Regions from separate parts of the Streptomyces sp. NPDC057682 genome, predicted to be linked through region 3. Evidence: riboswitches for the same ligand, from Rfam matches in the RefSeq annotation. Region 3 holds a riboswitch; each other region holds the start of a gene.

Region 1 (3,329 bases), on a different contig from region 3:
ATCAGGCGCTGCTCGGTGGCGTCGTAGCCGACCAGCTCCGGGCCGATCTGCTCGATGACGGCGAGGACGGCCTTCTCGACGCCCTTGCCCTGGTAGCGGTTGGGGTCTCCGTCGCGAAGCTCGATGGCCTCGAAGGCACCGGTGGAGGCGCCGGACGGAACGGCAGCACGGCCGGTGCTGCCGTCGTCGAGGCCGACCTCGACCTCGACCGTGGGGTTTCCGCGGGAGTCGAGGATTTCCCGGGCTACGACGACGTCGATGGACGGCACGAGGCATCTCCTTCTGGGATATGACGCTTGGGGTGCGGGGCCACGTGGGCCTTGCGACAAGAGCCTAACCGGCCCGGCGGCCTGCGTCGGCCGACCGCCCGACCCCTGGGACGAAAAAGGACCCAAGGGCATGCACAACGGGACGAAAGGGCAGAAATTTACTGACTGGTAACTACAACAGTTGAACGGTCCCCGGCCCGAACGAGCGGACCCCGGCCCGGCACGCACGGGGGGAGGGTGCGCGCCGGGCCGGGGCGTCCGGAGTCAGCGACGAGGAGGGATCGCGACTACTTGGTCAGGTGGAGCTGCTGGCCCGGGTAGATCAGGTCGGCGTCCTTGACGATGTCCTTGTTCAGCTCGAACAGGGCCTGCCAGCCGCCCTCGACGTCATGGGCGGCGGCGATCTCGCTCAGCGAGTCGCCGGTGACGACCTTGTACTCGCCGTCACCCTTGGCGACCTTCTGGCCGGTCGGGGTGGTGACGGTCTTCGCGGCCTTCTTCGGCTCGCTCTTCGCCGGGGCGGGGGTGCGGTCCGAGCGGTTGGTGGCCGGGGCCTCGGTGCGCTCGGCCTGCTTCTGGGGCGCGGCCTCCTGCTTGGGGGCCTGCTCGGTCTTGGCGGCGGAGGAGCCGGTGTCGACGCCCGGGTCGACACCGTCGTTGGTCAGGTTGCCGGCACCGGCGCAGGCCCAGGCGCCCGGACCCTGGAGGGCGAGGAGCTTCTCGGCGGTGGCGATCTGCTGGGCCTTGGTGGCCAGGTCGGCACGGGGCGCGTACTGGGTACCGCCGGCGGCGGCCCAGCTGGACTGGGAGAACTGCAGGCCGCCGTAGTAGCCGTTGCCGGTGTTGATGGACCAGTTGCCACCGGACTCGCACTGGGCGACGGCGTCCCAGGTGGCCACCGAGGCGGCGGAGGCACCGGTCGCGCCCATCAGCGGGACGGCGACGGCGGCACCGGCGACACCGGCGAGCGTGGCGATCCGGACGGCCTTGGAGGGGCGGCGGTGCTTGTTGGCCTTGCGGTTGAGCAGCATCGAGTCTTCTCCTCACCGACGCCTGCGAGGTGAGCTGTCGGGTTCGGGCCTAGTGAGTTGCCCGGTCGCACGTCCTAGCGTGCGACTTCACCCCAAGCCGGTCCCGGCGTCCTGCGACGTCCGGCTCCGGCGCCTACCTGGGTCCCCCGCTCCTGCCTACGGCGCTTTCGCGTCTGTTCCCTCCGACCGACGGCAGGATTCGGCGTGACGGTCGACGGGGCCCGCGGTGCGAGCGGTTCAGACCGTAAACACACCCAACCCCGACATTCAAAGACGGACATACCGGAAAAACATCCCTTACTTGCATCTGACAAACCTACATTTGCGCAGGTCGGAACGGATGCGACGGGACCTCCCGGACACAACACGCCAGTTCACGCAAAGAGACCTATGTCTCACTTGGTCGAAAGTGGGACATAGGCCTCTGAACTACCCCGGAATCCGGGGCTTTTTCAGCCGGTGGACCGGGCCGGACTCACTCGGCCGGTGCACCGAGGTCGAGGCTCTGGCCAGGCAGGATCAGGTCGGGGTCGGAGCCGATCTCGTCCTTGTTGGTCTCGTAGAGCGCCGTCCAGCCGCCGGGCAGCTCGTGCTCCTGCGCGATCGCCCAGAGGTTGTCGCCGGTCCGGACGGTGTACGTGCCGTCGGCCGTCGCGACCCCGGCGTCGCGGGCACCGGTCGTGCCGCGCGAGGTGTGCCGCCCCGTGTCGCGGTCCCCGTCGGTGCCGGTCCGCCGGGTCTCCTCGGGTGCGGGCGCGCCGCGGTGCTTGCCGCCCTGCCCGCTGTTCCCGGCCTGCTCCCCGTCGCCCCGCGCCGCGCCGGAGGCGTCCGCCCCCGAGGCGTCCCGCGCGTCCCCGGCCCCGGCCGACGGCGTCGCCGACGGGGAGGCGGAGGCGTCCGGCTTGGCGTGCTTGCCGCGCGAGGCGTCCGCGCCCTCGCCCTTGCCGCCGTTGCCGCCCTGGTCGCCCTTGCCGTCCGCGGAGGCGTCGCCCGTGGCCCCGGCCTCCGCCGAGGGGTCGGCGCTCGCGCTGCCGGACGGGTCGGCGGAGGGCTGGTCGGACGGGAGGCCGCCCGGGTCCACCCCCGGCAGGCCGGTGTCCGTGGCGAGCCCGGAGACGACCGCGCAACTGGGCCACGCCTTCGGGCCCCGGTCCGCCAGCACCTTCTCGGCGACGGCGATCTGCTGCGAGCGGCTGGCGAGGTCGGCGCGCTCGGCGTAGGACTCGCCGCCGTACGCCTTCCAGAGCTCCGGGGAGAACTGGAGGCCGCCGTAGGAGCCGTTGCCGAGGTCGGCGCTCCACATCCCGCCGCTCTCGCACTCGGCCACCCGGTCCCAGGTCGAGGCGTCCGCCGCGTGGGCGCCCGCGGCGCCGAGCAGCGGGATGGCGATGGCCGAGCCGGTCACGCCTGCGGCGACGACGATGGCGGGAGCCTGTCGGGGACGACGGTGCCTGCCGTTCGCGGAGCCCATGGGGATGCCTTCCGTGTGACGGGTGGGTCGAACGGTGAACCTAGCGGGACTCGAACGGATGTCACAAGTCGATGCAGCGCAGATCACGCCGACATCACAGAGTTGACAGAAAGTCACCTTCCGCCCGTGCCCGCTTCCGGACCGAACTCGACCGGAAGTGTGCGCAGTCCGCGCATGATCAGCCCGCCACGCCAGCGCAAATCGGCTGATTCCCCGGCAAGCCGGAGGTCCGGCAGGCGTTTCAGCAGCGTGGCGAGGGCCGTCTGGCCCTCCAGCCGGGCGAGCGGGGCCCCGAGGCAGTAGTGGATGCCGTGCCCGTACCCCAGGTGCGGGTTGTCACGCCGCGCGAGGTCCAGCGTGTCCGGCCCCTCGAAGCGCGCCGGGTCCCGGTCGGCGGCGGCCAGCACCACGAGCACCGGATCGCCCTCGGCCACCCGCTGCCCGCCGATGGTCAGCGCCTCGGTGGCGTACCGCCAGGTCGCCAGCTCCACCGGCCCGTCGTACCGCAGCAGTTCCTCGATCCCGGTCGCCAGCAGCTCCGTCTCCCCCGCGGCCAGC
Region 2 (3,329 bases), on a different contig from region 3:
TGGCGGGCGCCTTCCGGGTCCGCTCGTCGTACTGGAACTGGGTGAGGTCGGTGCGGTCGATGACGGCGAGCTGGTCGCCAGGGATGTCGGGGCTGAAACGGGCCGCGGCGAGCGCGCTGCCGAAGGCGGCCCCTGCGGCGGGTGCCGGGGCCTGCAGCCAGGCGCTGCCCGTACCGGAGAGGCCGGTGGGCGATCCCCAGAGGACGACGACACCACCCGCGTCCCCCAGTGGCTCGATGTCCTCGCCGGGTACGCCCACGACCGCGTCGGCGTACCCGTCGCTGTCGAGGTCACCGGTGGCCAGGGCCCGGCCGAAGCCGTCGCCTGTCTCGGCGGCGCCGGGGACGCCGGCGGTGTTCTGGTCGAGGACGGCACCACGGACCGTGCCGACGCCGTCGGGGCCGCCGTACTGCACGGTGACGTAACCGGCGCCGGTGCGGCCGCCGGCCGTGCCGCCGGGGGCCCCGATGAGGACGTCCTCGTAGCCGTCGCCGTCGAAGTCCGTGGCGCGGTCGCCCGCGCGGAGGCCGGCGGAGGGGACGGCGTGGGCCGGGGGCGCGGCGACGGCGGCCCCGGACAGCAGGAGGAACGAGGCCGCGACGACGGCGGCGGGACGGTGGGTGCGCACGAGCGGCTCCTCGGCTCGAAGGCGACCGGGCGGAGTCCGAAGGGGGGTGGCCGGGAAGGGCCCGTCACCCTCCTGGCGATGTGTTCGACGGCCGGTGCGGCACAAGGGTTGTACGGCATGCGGACAGGGGTGGCAGGGAGCGGGTCCGCTCCCTGCCACCCCTGTTCATGCCCGGCTGTGCGGGCGGGTGACGTGTGTCCCGGTGGCTCAGTAGGCGCCGAAGACGTTGTCGATCGAGCCGTACGTCGCGGCGGCGTAGTTGCACGCGGCGGTGATGTTGGCGACCGGGTCGTAGATGTCCAGCGAGGTGCCGGCGACGTGGTACGCGTCGAAGGTGGGCTGGATCACCTGCAGCAGGCCCTTGGACGGGGTGCCGGCGGCGGCGTTGGAGTCCCAGTTGTTGATGGCCTGGGGGTTGCCCGTGGACTCCCGCATGATGTTGCGGTAGATGCCGTCGTAGCTGCCGGGGATGCCGTGCTCGGCCATGACGGCGAGGGATTCCTTGATCCAGCCGTCGAGGTCGTTGGTGTACGTGGTGGCGGTCTTCTCCGCGACGGGCGCGGCAGCGACGGTCTCCTCGGCGACGGGGGCGGCCGTCGTGCGCTCGGAGCGGTCGGCGCGGTCGGTGTTCTCGGCGCGGTCGGCCGAGGCCTCGGCCTTCTTCTCCACCGGCTTCTCGGCCTTCTGGGCCTTGAATTCGGCACCGGTGGCGGCCTTGGGTGCGGCTGCCTCGGAAGTGCCGCCGACGACGAGCTTCAGACCGGGGTGGATGAGGTCGGGGTTGGATCCGACGACGCTCCGGTTGTCCTTGTACAGACGCTCCCAGCCACCACTGAGGGAATGCCCCTGGGCGATCTTGTAGAGCGAATCGCCGGAGACCACGGAATAGGTCGTGGGCGCGGCCTTGCGCACGGCGATTTCCTTGCCGGCGAAGGAAGTCGGGGCCGCGGCCTTTTCGGCGACGACGGTCTTGGCGGGGGCGGCGGAGGCCGATCCGGCGGCGATCAGGGGAAGTGCGAGAACGACTCCGCCCGTGCTCACGGCGATGAAGCCGCGGGTCAGGGCGGTGGACTTGGCACGACGGTGCTTACCCACGATGGGCATGGCGCTTTTCCTCTCCGTCGCCTGCGAGGTGAGCTGTCGGGTTCGGACTGGAGATGTCCGGTCGCACAAGGCGACTTCACCCCTAGCCGCTCCGGATTTCCGGACCGGCGGCAAACCTGGTTCCCCCGCTCCTGCCGTACGTGTGTGGTCGGGTGTCCGGACGGCGGCAGGATTCGGCGTTCCATCCGGATGGACCGTGACCGTAAGCGAGAAAGTCCGGGCCGAACAAGCCCGGAATTCCTGATCATTATCGAATTCCAAGATCAATGAACCGCAATATGTGTCACCGGCCACATGCGGGGACGTCATTTTTCTTGGCGTGCCAGGGAACCGGAATTGGCGATCTTGCGTCCGGGGCGGCAAACGTGACGCTGGCCACTGGGTCCGATATGGGCGATTTGACCACCCACTGGAGGGCGTGACCCGGCGAACGGACACCCGGAACGGCCCCGTTGGCAATCGGCGCGATCGAAATGATCGGGATGATTTGCGTGATTCGGACTATTCACCCAAGCGTGGCGTGGCTCCGCCGGAGTACGCCGGGCGGAAGGCCCCGGGCCGGGCGCGCGGGACCACGACCGGTGAGCCGTCCCCGGGGGCGCTCAGGATGTCCGCGTCCAGTGCGTGGACCTCCTTCACCAGGGCGTCGTCGACCGTCTCGCGCGGAACGCCTGACGCGACGATCCGGCCGCCTTCATGGCGACGAGCAGATCGGCGTAGCGGGCGGCCGCCGCCAGGTCGTGCTGGACCATGACGACGGTGCGGCCGGCCACCGCGACCTCGCGGACGAGTTCCAGCACCTCGACGGCGTGGTCGAGGTCGAAGGCGATGGTGGGCTCGTCGAGCAGGACGACCGGGGTCTGCTGGGCCGGGACCCTCGCGAGCCGGCAGCAACGGCGCCGGCCGCCCGCCCTTACCCTTCGCGTCGGACGGTGGCGTCGCCCACCGGCCCCGGGTCTCCCCGCCGCTCGCCCGCTCCCGCCCCCGCCCCTCAGCCCTCCAGCAGCGCCCCCACGGCCGACGCGGTCTCCGGATACCTGCCTGCGAGAACCGCGCCCGTCGTCCCCGTACCGGCGGTTGCCCACGGCTCCTCGCTGCCGAGCAGCGCGGCGACCGCGTCGCACGTCTCCCGGTGGATGCCGAGCAGGACGCGGCCGGGTGCCCCGCCGGCGTCCGTCCGGTGCGGGGCCACGGCATCCGGCAGGGCGCGCCACGGCGGTATCCAGCCGTCCAGCTCCGCCAGCCGGGCGGGGAAGGTGCGTCCGGCCTCGCGGACGAGGAGCGGCGCGAGGTCGGCGCCGCCCGCCCGCAGGGTGGTGATCAGGGTCGGGAGCCAAGGCAGGAGCACGGGGTCGGGCAGCCGGCCGAAGGCCTGTGACACCGCCTCCACGACGAGGTCGCAGAGCGCGGGCACCGGCTCCAGGGCATGCACCAGACCACTCAGGTAGCGCGGATAGGCCGGCACGACCAGGGGGTTGTCCAGCAGTCCGGCGAACCGGGCCCGCAGCTCGTCGCGGGAGAGGTGGCCGAGCTGGACCTGCGCGGCCCACAGCAGGGCGGTCCTCGCGGGGTCCTTCGGGTGCGACTGGGCCAGCGC
Region 3 (3,329 bases):
GCTGGGGCTGGTCGCCGAGGCGCTGCGCGCCCCCGCCTTCGCCGACAGCGAGGTCGAGCGCCTGGTGGGCAACCGCCTGGACGAGATCCCGCACGAGCAGGCGAACCCCGCCCGGCGGGCCGCCAAGCAGCTCTCCAAGGAGCTCTTCCCGGCCACCGCCCGGATGTCCCGGCCGCGCCAGGGCACCGAGGAGACCGTGTCCCGGATCGACGCCGCGGCCGTGCGCGCCTTCTACGACGCCCATGTCCGCCCGTCCACCGCCACCGCCGTGGTCGTCGGTGATCTCACGGACATCGACCTGGACGCGCTGCTCGCCGACACCCTCGGCGACTGGTCGGGCAACACCGTCGAGCCCCGCCCGGCCCCGCCGATCACCGCCGACGACACCGGCCGCGTGGTGATCGTGGACCGTCCGGGCGCGGTGCAGACGCAGCTGCTGATCGGCCGGATCGGCGCCGACCGCCACGACAGCGTCTGGCCCGCGCAGGTGCTCGGCACCTACTGCCTGGGCGGCACCCTGACCTCCCGGCTCGACCGGGTGCTGCGCGAGGAGAAGGGCTACACGTACGGCGTGCGGGCCTTCGCCCAGGTGCTGCGCTCCTCGGCCCCCGACTCGGCCTCCGGGGCGACGGGTGCCTCGACGCTCGCCATCAGCGGTTCGGTGGACACGGAATCCACCGGCCCGGCGCTGGACGACCTGTGGAAGGTGCTGCGCACACTGGCCGCCGAGGGGCTGACGGACGCCGAGCGCGAGACGGCCGTGCAGAACCTCGTGGGGGTCGCCCCGCTGAAGTTCGAGACGGCGGCCTCCGTCGCCGGGACCCTCGCCGACCAGGTCGAGCAGCATCTGCCCGACGACTACCAGGCGACGCTGTACGCCCGGCTCGCCGAGACCGGCACGGTGGAGGCGACCGCCGCCGTCGTGAACGCGTTCCCGGTGGACCGTCTCGTCACGGTGCTGGTGGGGGACGCCTCGCAGATCGCCGAGCCCGTCCGGGCCCTGGGCATCGGAGAGGTGTCGGTCGTCACGGGCTGAGGGCCGGCCGGCCCGGTCGCGTCGCCGACGGACACGTCCGGAGGGAACGGGACCGGGGGAACGGGACCGAGGGATGGACCGCACGGAGAACACTCCGCGCGGTCCATCCCTTTTGTACCTTCTGGGAGGAAAGCTGACTGTTCGCCCTGTGGGATGTGCGACAAATCCGGCTGTCCGTTTGGTCCGCCTCCGTGCCGCCGCTTAGCGTCGGCTCCGCTGTCCGCACCCGTATGCCGCATCCGTGACGTACCGGGCAGCCATCGCCGAGTCCCCCTCAGGCGCGAGCCGGGGGAGCCGGGGACCCACGCAGTCCCTGGGGTGAATCGGACGCCCACGCCCCGGACCGGGGCCACGGCATCCGTAGGAGACCTTCCTGCTCCGAACCCGTCAGCTAACCCGGTAGGCGAGAAGGAAGGAAAGGACCAGCCACTCCATGGCGTTCACCCGTGCCACCGGGAAGCATCGTGCCCCGGGCCGTCTGACCCGCGCCGGTGCGAAGGCCGTCGGCATCGCGACCCTGGCCACCACCGGAGTCGTCGGCGCACTGGCCTCCCCGTCCGTCGCCGCCGACGCCGAGACCCCGTCCGTCGCCGACACCGGCCTCACCCAGGTCATCGCCATCGAGCAGGACCTCGCCGACCGCGTCGGCGCCCAGGCCGAGGCGCAGCAGCACCAGGCCGACGCCGCCGCGAAGAAGAAGGCGAAGGCCGAGGCGGCCGCCAGGAAGAAGGCCGAGGCGAAGAAGAAGGCCGAGCTCCGGGCGGAGGCGAAGAAGAAGGCCCGCGCCGCCGCCGAGGCCCGCGCCGCCGACGCCGAGGAGGCCCGCGAGAGCGCCGCCCGCGCCGCCCGTTCCGCCGAGCGCGCCCGCCTCGGCGCGTACCGGCTCCCCGTCGCAGGGACGTACGTCTCCACCGGCTACAAGTCGAGCGGTTCCCTCTGGTCCTCCGGCAGCCACTCCGGCATCGACTTCCACGCCGCCTCCGGCAGCTCCGTCGTCGCCGTCGGCGCCGGCACGGTCGTCGAGGCCGGCTGGGGCGGCGCGTACGGCAACAACATCGTGCTGCGGATGACGGACGGCACGTACACCCAGTACGGCCACCTGTCCTCGATCGGCGTGTCCGTCGGCCAGGGCGTCGCCGCCGGGCAGCAGATCGGACTCTCCGGCTCCACCGGCAACTCGACCGGTCCCCACCTCCACTTCGAGGCGCGCACCACCCCCTCGTACGGCTCCGACATGGATCCGATCGCCTACCTCCGCGCCCACGGCGTCTCCCTCTGAGACCCGCGACACCCCGAAGGCCCCGGCACGCACCGCCGGGGCCTTCGGCATGTCCGGGCGGTCCGGGCGCGCGGACGGGACACCCGCGCCCGACTCGGCCCGGGGCCAAAAGATATTCATGAATGAACGCCCGGCATCGGAAATGCGACCGCATTGCAATAGAGTCGCGGGACAGGTGTCGATCGGCCGCGATCCGCGGGGACGAGGGCGGGGGTTCGGACATGCGTATTCCAGCGCATTCGGTATGCACGGCCATTCGTGAAGACATTGTGTCGGGTGTCTTCGAACGCGGCAGCCGGCTCACCGAGGAGGTGCTGGCGCGACGGTACGGGGTCTCCCGCGTGCCGGTGCGCGAGGCGCTGCGCACCCTGGAGTCCGAGGGGTTCGTGGTCACCCGCAGACACGCGGGAGCCTGTGTCGCCGAACCCACCGAGCAGGAGGCCGTCGACCTCCTGGAGATGCGGACGCTGCTGGAGCCGCTGGGGGCGGCCCGTGCCGCGCGGCGCCGCACCGAGGCGCATCTGAAGGTGCTCCGGGGCCTGGTCAGACTCGGTCAGGAGCGGGCCAGGCGCGGCGAGGGCGAGGACCTGCGGTCCCTGGGCGCTTGGTTCCACGAGACGCTCGCCCAGGCCTCCGGCAGTCCGGGCCTCATCGCTCTGCTCACCCAGCTCCGTCACAAGATCGCCTGGATGTACACGGCCGACCCGCCGTCCCGGCCGGGCGACGTCTGGGCCGAGTACGGGGCCATCGTGGACGCCGTGGCGCGCGGCGACGCCGAACGGGCCAGGGCCCTCACCGCCCAGCACGCCGAGCGGGCCGGGGCCGCTCACCGGCTGCGCCGTACCGCCTCCGCGGGCAAGGTGAGGAATGCGCAACATCCCGTACACACCCCGAGTGGCCGTTCGTAATGAAGGCGCCGTATACAAAGAGGAGCGGAATTCGAGGGGGGCTTTTCTGCTGCCCTGAATTCGGTTTTCTTTTCAGGGGTGCCGTTATCCGTGCCGAAGGTCGTCG

Evidence for each region. Region 3 has a riboswitch for cyclic di-AMP ahead of ACFVDM_RS28615 (M23 family metallopeptidase). Riboswitches for the same ligand answer to the same signal wherever they lie in the genome.
Region 1: it holds a riboswitch for cyclic di-AMP, as region 3 does, so the genes downstream of both, ACFVDM_RS32930 (transglycosylase family protein) here and ACFVDM_RS28615 (M23 family metallopeptidase) in region 3, are expected to answer to the same signal.
Region 2: it holds a riboswitch for cyclic di-AMP, as region 3 does, so the genes downstream of both, ACFVDM_RS12490 (transglycosylase SLT domain-containing protein) here and ACFVDM_RS28615 (M23 family metallopeptidase) in region 3, are expected to answer to the same signal.

What each region holds. Positions count from the first base shown of each region.
Region 1 is NZ_JBHVIN010000022.1:106,216-109,544, forward strand. Features, by position in the region: gene eno (phosphopyruvate hydratase) at 1-269, opposite strand, end outside; gene ACFVDM_RS32930 (transglycosylase family protein) at 557-1,300, opposite strand; cyclic di-AMP (ydaO/yuaA leader) riboswitch at 1,305-1,474, opposite strand; gene ACFVDM_RS32935 (transglycosylase family protein) at 1,776-2,771, opposite strand; gene ACFVDM_RS32940 (cytochrome P450) at 2,885-3,329, opposite strand, start outside.
Region 2 is NZ_JBHVIN010000006.1:84,953-88,281, forward strand. Features, by position in the region: gene ACFVDM_RS12485 (FG-GAP repeat protein) at 1-628, opposite strand, end outside; gene ACFVDM_RS12490 (transglycosylase SLT domain-containing protein) at 836-1,732, opposite strand; cyclic di-AMP (ydaO/yuaA leader) riboswitch at 1,738-1,921, opposite strand; partial or broken gene fecE (Fe(3+) dicitrate ABC transporter ATP-binding protein FecE) at 2,234-2,643, opposite strand; gene ACFVDM_RS12500 (hypothetical protein) at 2,724-3,329, opposite strand, start outside.
Region 3 is NZ_JBHVIN010000017.1:99,526-102,854, reverse strand. Features, by position in the region: gene ACFVDM_RS28620 (M16 family metallopeptidase) at 1-1,036, shown strand, start outside; cyclic di-AMP (ydaO/yuaA leader) riboswitch at 1,288-1,456, shown strand; gene ACFVDM_RS28615 (M23 family metallopeptidase) at 1,470-2,315, shown strand; gene ACFVDM_RS28610 (GntR family transcriptional regulator) at 2,537-3,223, shown strand.